Regions from separate parts of the Sorangium sp. So ce590 genome, predicted to be linked through region 3. Evidence: riboswitches for the same ligand, from Rfam matches in the RefSeq annotation. Region 3 holds a riboswitch; each other region holds the start of a gene.
The links. A riboswitch is a leader RNA that binds a small molecule or an ion and turns the genes downstream of it on or off. The one in region 3 is predicted to bind cobalamin.
Positions count from the first base shown of each region.

Region 1: linked by a shared signal. The riboswitch ahead of WMF28_RS01415 (energy-coupling factor ABC transporter permease) and the one ahead of WMF28_RS19160 (hypothetical protein) in region 3 are both predicted to bind cobalamin.
Region 2: linked by a shared signal. The riboswitch ahead of WMF28_RS05055 (TonB-dependent receptor domain-containing protein) and the one ahead of WMF28_RS19160 (hypothetical protein) in region 3 are both predicted to bind cobalamin.

Region 1 is NZ_CP150346.1:370,926-374,191, forward strand. Features, by position in the region: gene WMF28_RS01405 (CbiQ family ECF transporter T component) at 1-639, opposite strand, end outside; gene WMF28_RS01410 (hypothetical protein) at 629-997, opposite strand; gene WMF28_RS01415 (energy-coupling factor ABC transporter permease) at 994-1,728, opposite strand; cobalamin riboswitch at 1,806-2,010, opposite strand; gene WMF28_RS01420 (enoyl-CoA hydratase/isomerase family protein) at 2,931-3,266, opposite strand, start outside.
Region 2 is NZ_CP150346.1:1,376,097-1,379,362, forward strand. Features, by position in the region: gene typA (translational GTPase TypA) at 1-576, opposite strand, end outside; cobalamin riboswitch at 776-983, shown strand; gene WMF28_RS05055 (TonB-dependent receptor domain-containing protein) at 1,440-2,783, shown strand; gene WMF28_RS05060 (ATP-binding protein) at 2,806-3,266, shown strand, end outside.
Region 3 is NZ_CP150346.1:5,074,749-5,078,014, forward strand. Features, by position in the region: gene WMF28_RS19150 (NAD-dependent protein deacetylase) at 1-284, opposite strand, end outside; gene WMF28_RS19155 (cytochrome c-type biogenesis protein) at 608-1,228, shown strand; cobalamin riboswitch at 1,333-1,540, shown strand; gene WMF28_RS19160 (hypothetical protein) at 1,979-3,266, shown strand, end outside.

The DNA of each region.
Region 1 (3,266 bases), 4.7 Mb from region 3:
TCCCTTGTAGCCGCGGAGCTGCATCGCGAGGGCGGCGTGCTCGGAGCGCTCCAGGGTCCGGAGCGCCACGACGCCCGCGACGGCGCCGGCCGAGCGCGCGGCGGCGCGCGGGTGCGCGAACCCGCCGCGGAGCGCGGCGGCGCTCCACGCGCCGTCGGCCGCGCGCTGGAGCACGCCGGCGAAGCGCCGCGCGAGCGCGAGCAGCTCGACGAGGGCCGCGGGCGCGCCGAGCCCGGCGAGCGCCGACTCGATCTCGGCGGGCGCGGCGGCGCTGGCGAGCCACCGGAGCACCGCGGCCGCCGCGAGGACGCGCGCGGCGATGGCCGCGGCGCGGTCGGCCCCCTCGCGCGTGAGGGCGTCGAGCGGGAACGGCGCGCCCGCGAGGAGCGGCTCCCCCGGGGTGAGCGCGAGCGCGAGCGCGGCCGCGAGCCCCCCGAGCCACGCGGCGGGCGCGAACGCGCGGAGGACGGCGCCCGCCGTCACGCCCTGGAGGCGGAGGGCAGCGCACGCGACGACGAGCAGCGCGGCCGGCGTGAAGGGCGAGCGCGCGCCCGCGGCGACGCAGCACGCGGTCACGGCGGCCCCGAGGCGGAGCCGGGGATCCACGTCGCGGAGCCGCGCGGGGAGGTCAGTCGGCACGGAGGCCTTCAACGCCGGGCTTGCCGCCGGGATCGCCGGCGGGCTGACCGGCGCGCTCGACGAAGAGCACGCGCGAGAAGTAGCCCAGGGCGAAGCCGGAGAGGAGCCCCGCCCAGAGGAACGCGAAGAGCAGGAGATCGCCCTCGAAGCCCGCGAACAGCGGCCCCGTGTCGTGGCGCCCCGCGTCCTCGGCGACGCGGCGGATCACGGCCTCGTCGACCCCGTCCCAGGAGGCGTTGCCGCACGCGACGAGCCCGAGCGCGGCGGCGGCCGGGAGCGCGGCGGTGAGCCGGAGCGCCGCAGCGCGCGCGCGCCGTGCGAACGCGGGCAGCGCGCGCTGCGCGACCCGCCGTGTCACGACGCCCCCGCGGCGAGCGGGACGACCCGGAGCCGCTCCAGGATGTCGGGCCGCCGGGCGCGCAGGAAGACGAGCGCCCCCGCGGTCATGGCGCCCTCGAGGAGGCCGAGCGGCAGCTGGGTGGGGACGAAGGCGAGGGCGACGCCGGTGAACATGGACGTCACCGACCCTTCGCCCGCGAGCCCGAGCGCGAGCTCGAGCGCCGTGGTCGCGTACGTGGCCCAGTCCGAGATCACGCCGGCCAGGAACCCCGCGACCCAGAGGCTCGCGCCGCAGCGCTGCGCGAGCCGGAAGGCGAGGAACCCGGTGAACGCGCCCGCGATGCCCATGGACGCGACGTCGGCGCCGAGCGTGGTGAGCCCGCCGTGCGCGAGGAAGAGGGCCTGGATGAGGAGCGCCACAACGGTGACGAGGACGGCCATCCAGGGGCCGATGAGCACCGCGGCGAGCCCGGTGCCGCACGGGTGGGAGCAGGTCCCGGCGGTCGGCACCGGCACGGGCATGCACGAGATCGCGAAGACGGCGGCGGCGACGAGGCCGACGAACGGCTTGTAGAAGACGTCCTGCCGGGTGCGCTGCCGGAGCAGGTGGAGGGCGATCGCCACGAAGGGCAGGGCGAGCGCGTTCCAGACCGCGCACCAGCCGAGCGGCAGGACGCCTTCCGCGAGGTGCATGGCGGCCGCGGGCCGGGCCGCGAGGAGCGTCGCCAGGAACACGCAGGCGATGGACACGGCACGGCCGTGGGGACCGATTTCGGCGCTCCGGGTGAGATCCGCACCCGAACGCCACGAAGACGTGCGCAAGCTGCACCTCGTGGGGGGCTCGGGTAGGTCTCCCGGCTCATGGGTTCAGGGAGCTGTTCGAGCTCCCAGCGCTGCGTCCACCTTCCCAGGCCTGTTCATGAGGCCCAGTGGTCTTCGGAAGCAGCTCCCCACTCACGGTGGCGGTACCGCGCCGGTTTCGCACCGGCTTCCCTGTTATGCCCTGAGGGCACCCGAGGCGTGGATTGTCAGATGGATCTCGGTAGTCCCGTTTCGCGCTCGGCGTCAAGGACGTCGCGCCGCGATCGCGGGGGCGCTCGTCTCGCGGCGCAGCGCGGCGCGGCGAGCGGGCGGTCCTGGCGCTGCCGCGGCGTGCCGTGCGCTGTTGGCGCCGCCCTGTCGAGCCGACCGGCGGCGCCATACGGGATCGCGCCCTGTGCAATGGTGGAATCGGAGGCGAGGACGGGAAGGAGAAGGAGAAATTGACCGAGACGCACGAGGCAAAGCTTTCTCGAAAATGCTGCAAGCCTTGTGCTTCGGTAGTTAAAGTCTCTTTACTTGCTCGCCTCAGGGTCGCTGCTTACCCCGGCGTCCTGTCGGGGCGTGCGCCGCCCCATGCGCGCGGCGCAGGTTCTGGGCCCTCTCGCCTCGTGCGCGCGGCGCACGCTCCGGTGGTTTTCTCGCGGCAGTGTGCCTTGTTCGTCCTGGCTCTTTACTTATGAGCAGGTGTTCCGTGCCTGGCTCCCTTCGTCGCGGCGCCTGCCGTGAGGGGCCGGCGGGTTCTCGTGTACTCCTTTCCGAGAACGCGAAAATGGACTCCGCCGGAGGCTGTCTCCCGTGCACGGGTATGCCCGGCTCGAACGCGCATTCGCCGGAATGGGCGGCGTCTGCGCTGTGCGGTCGTCTGGCTGTCCTCGTGCCGGGCGCAATCCGCTCACCTGCGTGCATACGTTGCACTTTGTTATCGACAACCTGCCCTTGGGTGCCACACTCTGATCACCGCATGCGCACCGGCGCGGTTTCCCCCCCCGGCCCGGAGCGCGTGCGGGTTTTCTTGAGCACCGCGACGGACGTCCACCACGCCGCCGCGGTCCCCCTGCCGCGGTCATGTCTGGCCCCCCTCCAGCATGATGCGCGGTATTTTTTTGTCCTCCGGCGTGCGGCTCGGAGGCTCACTTTCCGGTGAACGCGGCCTGTGATTTCGCCAGGAAAGCTTTCATTCCGAGCTGCTGGTCGTCGCTGCCGAAGAGCGCGGCGAAGGCCTGGGCTTCCAGCTCGTTGGCGGCGGCGAGATCGAGGCTCTCGCCGCGCAGGATGACGCGCTTGGCGGCGGCGACGGCGAGCGGCCCGCGCGAGGCGATCTTGAGGGCGGTGTCGCGGGCGCGCGCGAGGAGCTCGGTCGCCGGGAAGACGGCGTTGACGAGCCCGATCGAGAGCGCCTGCTCGGCGGTGATCATGTCGCCTGAGTAGATGAGCTCGCGTGCGCGTCCGGGCCCGACCCGTCGCAG
Region 2 (3,266 bases), 3.7 Mb from region 3:
GAGGATGGTCTCGAAGAGCGGCACGAGGTCCGTGGCCTCGTCCTCGAGCTCGCGCTTGGCCTGGCCGAACTTCGCGACCGCGTAGAGCGTCGCGAAGTCCATCTGCCCGTCGCTCGCCTCGAGATCGCAGAAGAGGTCGAACACCTCGGAGAGCACCTCGTGGGCGCGCGCGTCGCTCCGGTCGATCTTGTTGATGACGACGATGATCGGGAAGCCGCGCTGGAGGCACTTCGAGAGCACGAACCGCGTCTGCGGCAGCGGGCCCTCGGCGGCGTCGACGAGGAGCAGCGCCCCGTCGGCCATCATCAGCGTGCGCTCGACCTCGCCGCCGAAGTCGGAGTGGCCGGGCGTGTCGACGATGTTGATCTTGACCCCGCGGTACCGGATGCTCGTGTTCTTCGCGAGGATCGTGATGCCGCGCTCCCGCTCGAGGTCGTTCGAGTCCATGACCCGCTCGGCCACGACCTCGTTTTCCCGGAAGGCGCCCGACTGGCGGAGCATGTGATCGACGAGGGTCGTCTTCCCGTGGTCGACGTGGGCGACGATGGCGATGTTGCGGAGGTCGTTACGCGGCATATATGTACAGCGGCGGCCGTGTAGCACGCGCTCCACGAAGGAGCGAGCCCATCCTCGCTAGAGCTCGAACGTTCGGCCCGCACGCCGGACGTCGCGCAGGGGTCGAGCAGGCCTCACGCGAGCGGCGCGAGCGGCGCGAGCGCTGCGAGCGGAGCGGGCGAGGTGAGCGGGAACGATTGACAGCCGGAGGGGCGCCACCTTAAGGTGCGACCGCGCTGGTGCCTGGGCGCCTGTCCAGGCTGAATAGGGAACCCGGTGAAATTCCGGGGCTGCCCCGCAGCGGTAAGCGAGAACGACCTCCCACGACAAGCACTGGCCCGCGAGGGCTGGGAAGCGGTGGACAGTAGGAAGCCGGCCCGGCCGGAGCGCTCGCGAGCCCGAAGACCTGCCAGCGCCCGGCGACGGGGAGACATCCGATGCCGGTTCGACCTGGGAGCCTCGAGGGAGGCGGTTAGGTCCGAGCCGGTGCATCTCTGCGCACGTCCCGGATCCCGAACCGCCCCCCGCGATGCCTTTCGGTCGCCCGTGGGGGCGAGAGGTCGGTCCAGCGCATCGCGCCGGATTCGCATTTTCCTCCCCGCGGAGCTCGACACGAGCGGCCCGCCGCCGCTCCGCGCGATTGCAGCGAAGGAGGACATGAATGCTCCGCGAGACGGTCACGATCGGCCACGCACACCGCCATCCGCTCGGTCGGATGGCCGCACTGGCCCTCTTGCTGGCCGCCGCGCGGCCGGCGCGCGCCGAGGCGCCCGCGGACGGGGGCGCGCTCGAGGTCACGGTGCAGGCGGAGAAGCCGGGCAGCGAGGCCGCCTCGCGCGTCTCGGTCGGGCACCGCGAGCTCGAGCTCAGGCCCGGCGCGCGCCGTGTGCGGCGAGGGCGAGCAGGGCGGCCTGAACCCGCCGCCCTCCGCCTTCGGACAGCCGTGCATCGATCATTTCGGCGCGGTCGATCCGACCGAGGGCGGGTCGACCGCGCGGCACATGGGGTCCGTCTCCCTCTCGACCGCGTGGCGGGACGCCGACCTGAGCGCGATGGCCTACCTCCTCAGCTATCGCTTCACGCTGTACTCGAACTTCACGTTCTTCAGCGAGGACCCCGACCACGGCGACCAGATCGAGCAGAACGACGACCGCACCGTCGCAGGCGCCGATCTCCGGTTCCGCAAGCAGTTCGAGCTCGGGGGGGCGAGGTTCACGACCTCGCTCGGCGCGCAGCTCCGCGCGGACGGGATCGACAAGTCGCTCCACCACGACCAGGCGCGCGAGCGGCTCGAGGAGAGGGACCGGACCCACATCGACGAGGGCCAGATCGGCGTCTACGTCGAGCAGGACGCCCGGCTCCGGCGCTGGCTCCGCCTCGTGCTCGGCGCGCGCGGGCAGTGGATCGACGTCAACGTGGACGATCTGCGCGAGGACCTCCAGGCGACCGGGAACAGGTCGAGCGGCGTCCAGGGGCAGATGCAGCTCCTCCCGAAGCTCACGGCGATCGTCTCGCCGATCGACGGGGTCGATCTCTTCGCCCACTACGGGCGCGGCTTCCACTCGAACGACGCCCGGGGCGTGGTGCTGGCCCAGGGGGCGGCGACGCTGATCACCCCCGCGATGGGCTACGAGGTCGGCGCGCGGGTCGCGCCCGTGCGCGGCCTCTCGCTGAGCGCGGCCGGGTTCCTGCTCGATCTCGACTCCGAGCTGGTCTGGAGCGGCGACGCCGGCGTGACCGAGGCGTCGGGGCAGACGCGGCGCTACGGGGTCGAGATCGGCGCGCGTTACCGGCTCGGGAGCTGGCTCTTCGCCGACGTGGACGCGACCTTCACCCGCGCGCGCTTCCGCGTGAACGCCGGCAACGCGAGCGCGGTCGCCCTCGCGCCGACCCGGACGCTGACCGCGGGGGTCGGCGTCCGCCCGACGTTCGGCGCGTTCACGCCGTTCGCCGCGCTGCGGGTCAAGGCGATCGGCGCGCGGCCCGCGACCGAGGACGAGTCGCTCACCGCCGAGGGGTTCACGGTCGTCGACGCGAACGCGGGGCTCCGGTGGAGGAACGTCGAGGCGGCCGTGGACATCCAGAACCTCCTCGACACGACGTGGCGCGAGGTCCAGTTCGCGAGCGACTCGCGGCTGCCGTACGAGCCGGCTGCGGTCACCGGGATCCACTACTCGCCGGGGTGGCCCTTCACGGCGATCGGGCGGGCGACGCTTCATTGGCAGTAGCCCCAAGGCGCGCGCCGTTGCGATGGCGCGCGCCCTGCGCTTCCATGCCGCCCTCCCCGTGAGCCCCCCGCCGCCCTCCCAGCTCCGCGCCCCGCGCGCGCCGCGCGCCCGCGCGGAGCTCGTCGCGACCGGCTGGGAGCTGTTCTCGGCCCTGCTGTTCCTCTCCGCCGTCGTCCCCGTGGCCCTCACCACGCCGTGGCCGGCGATCCTCCTGCTCGCCTCGATGGCCCTCTCGGCCGCGCTCTCGGGCGTGCTCGTCCGCCGCGGCGACCGCGGCTTCGCCATCGCCGCGGCGATCCGCACCCTCTCGTGGCCGCTCGCGGTCTCGCCGCTCGCCTTCATGGGCGCCCCCACCGCGCCCTCCTCCTGGCCGGGTCCGCTCGGGATCGGCCACGCGACGCCCCCCTCGTGGCTCGGCCTCCTGGTCACGGCCGTCGCCTTCGGCGTCATGGCCGGCGGCATGCGCCGCGCCATCTACCGCAG
Region 3 (3,266 bases):
AGCCGCGCGAGGGCGCGATGCGCAGGGTTGGGCTCGGCGCGGGAGAAGCGCTCCCAGCCGATCACCGCGCGCGCCCAGTAGCGCTGCCGGATCTCCGCCGAGCGCGAGAACTCCCGCCCCTGGATCGGGTTGCGCGCGCGGCGCCGCGTCTCGGGCCCGCGGTAATCCGGGATGCCGGACTCGGTGCTGCACCCCGCCCCCGTCAGCGCCACGAACCGCTTGCCGCGCAGGAGCGCGATGAGGTCGTCGACCGGATCCGCGAGGAGCGCTTCGCCGAGCGGCATGGACCGGTTTGTGACCCGTTCCAGGGGGCGCCGCCAGCCGCCGGCCGCCCGCCCGCCGGCACGACGCTCGGCACAGGCACGGCGCCCCTCCGGGCCCACCCGTCCAGGCACACGCCCCCGCAGCCATGGAGACGGGCGCTGCGCAGAAGAGCTGGGACCAGCAAGCAGGGAGTCGAGGCGCACGCCGGCAGTGCGTCACGCTGTCGCACCTCATCGAACGATGCAGCGATATCCCGCCCTTCGGGCCGCACGCGGGCGCGCCGCGACGAGCGCGACATCGTGTCGCAGAGCCCTGGCGGACGGCCCCGCTAGGCTGTCTCACGATGATCCAGCGAGAGCACGGCAGGTCGGCGAATGACTCGGCCCGTACCGCGCACGGGGTCCGCGAGGTGAGCTCGCCATTGCACCTCCGGTCGCTGCGCGGCGCGCGCTGGCGCCGCGCGGCGGCGCTGGTCGCCTTCGTCGCGGGCGTGGCGATGAGCGGCAGGGCCGAGCCCGCGACGCCCAGCCAGGCTGCGTCCGAGCTCGTGGACACGACGCCGGCGCCCGGCGAGCGGGCGCTCGCAGGGCGCCTGCTCGCGCCTTGCTGCTGGGATCAGACGCTTGATGTCCACGAATCGGAGGTGGCGCGCGATCTTCGCCGCGAGATCCGCGCGCGCCTCCGCCAGGGCGAGGCGGCCGGCGCCGTCGAGCAGGACCTCGTCGCACGTTATGGCGACCGCCTCCGCGCGGCGCCCTCGTCAGGCACCCTCGGCAAGGTCGCGCTTGGATTGATGCTGGGCATCGCGGTGGCCTTGCTCGGGGTCTTCGCCCTGCTGCGCTCGTGGAGGCGCAACGCAGCGCAGACGGGTCCATCCAGGGGCGCCACCGCGGCGGCCCTTCGCGACGAGTATGACGAGTATGACGAGCGCCTCGACAACGAGCTCCGGGAGCGCGACGCGTGAGCGCATCCCCGCCGTGACGCGCGCGGCGCGGCATGGCGCGGTCGTCGCCCCGCTCGTCCGGGCGCAGCCCCAACATCCCGCTTGACCGGAGTCCCGCACCACAATATGTAGTGCCTCGTGTTGGTGCCTCGGGCTTCGGCCCCGGGCTCAAAAGGGAACCCGGTGCGAATCCGGGGCTGCCCCGCAGCGGTAAGCGAGAACGATCTCCACGACGAGCACTGGCCTCCGGGCTGGGAAGCGGTGGACCGTAGGAACCCGGCGAGAGCCGGAGCGCTCGCAAGTCCGAAGACCTGCCAACATCCTGCGTCGGGGAGACATCCCGCGCCGGTTTGACCTGGAAGCCTCGTGGGAGGGCGGTAGGTCCGAGCTGGCGCGAGACTCTCGCGCCGGTCCCGGTTCCGACCCGTTCCCCGAGCTTTCTTTCGCAATCGTCCGCGGGGACGAAGGGTCGGTCCGATGATCATCTCGAAGGTTCAGCGCCCTCGCGCGTCGCAGCTGGCTCCTCCGCGCCTCGCGTCCTCGTACCGAGCGCTCTGGCGTCGATCCGTGCGGAGCCGACGACGAGAGACGTCGCGCTGAGCCTTTCCGGTCGAGGATCAACACAACGTATCCCCCGTGCGCGTCGTCGCGCCGGAGCGCGATCACGCGCGCTTCGTCGCCCGATGGAGACAGCTCAGCTCTCGAGCGCGACAGGGGGGCGCAGGCACGCTCCTCTCCTGTTGCAGCAGAAGTAGAAAGGAAAGAGTCCCTATGCGCATTGTCGCGTCTTCCGTCACCGCAGCGCTCCTCCTGCTCTCACCGTCGGTGTTCGCTGACGCCTTCGACGAGTACGCGGGGAACACGTCGTATACGTTCGACCTTCCCGCCATCGCCGGCGGGTGGTCCGTGGCCCTGGATGGGTTCCCCACGACAGCCCAGGAGATCGATGGCTACGAGCTGGCCGGCCGGCTCCTCGCCGCCAACGATCAGACCGTGTACCTCCAGAAGAACTATGGTTCGAGCGCCTACGTGCCCGTCGCGACGCTGAGCGACGGGCCGATGGATCCGAGCTTCCTCGCCATCTCACCGGACGGCAGCACGATCGCGCTCGGGGTCGGGTACGGGGCGCCGCTGCTCGTGTTCCCGAGCTCCATCCTCAGCATCACCTCGCCGCCGGACCTGCTCAGCCACGTGGACGTGATCGAGCTCGACGTCGACTACTACGACCTGGCCTGGTACGGGAACGAGGCGCTCGTCATCAACGGCGGCTGGAGCGGCCCGGGCGGCTACACGAGCGGCGTCTATGCCCTCGATCTGACCGCGTCGCCGATCACGGAGATCCCGCTGATCACGAGCATCCCCGGCGCCTCCGCGGGGATCGCCGTGGACTCCGAGGGCAACCTCGTCACCGGGATCGGCCATCTGACCTCGCCCAACCGGACAGGAGAGCTCCGGATCTGGGCGGCGGCCGACGTCCAGGGCGTCATCAATGGCACGTGGAACGCCTACGCGTATGGCGGCAGCGAGGGCTCGCTCCTGGCGAGCAACGTGCTGAACGCGGCGGCGCTCGGCTTCGACGAGGACGACACCCTGCATGTGGGCGGCGGAGACGCGTTCGGCGTCGGCGGCGCGAGCGAGAACGGCTACGCCGCGCTCATCCGCGCCAGCGTCGTCGCGAGCGTCGTCGGGGGCAGCCAGACGCCGGTGAACGAGGCGAGCTCGTCGCAGTACCTCGAGCTCGCGCCGGACGTCTGCGAGGACGACAGCACGACCTCGCCCATCGCGTTCGTCGGCCACACGAGCGCCCTGGCGATCGTTTGGAACCCGTCGGGCGACGAGTACTCGTCCCCCGCGGGGCAGTGCTACTCGGCCGGAAGCGCCTCGGACTTCTGGGAAACCTGGGTGACGCCGAAGGTGACGCTGTACTTCCCCGACGGCGCGCCGGACTCCGACAGCGACGGCGTGCCCGACGGCGCGGACAACGCCTACCTCACCGCGAACTCGAACCAGCGCGACACCGACGGCGACGGCTTCGGGAACATCGCGGACGCGGATCTCG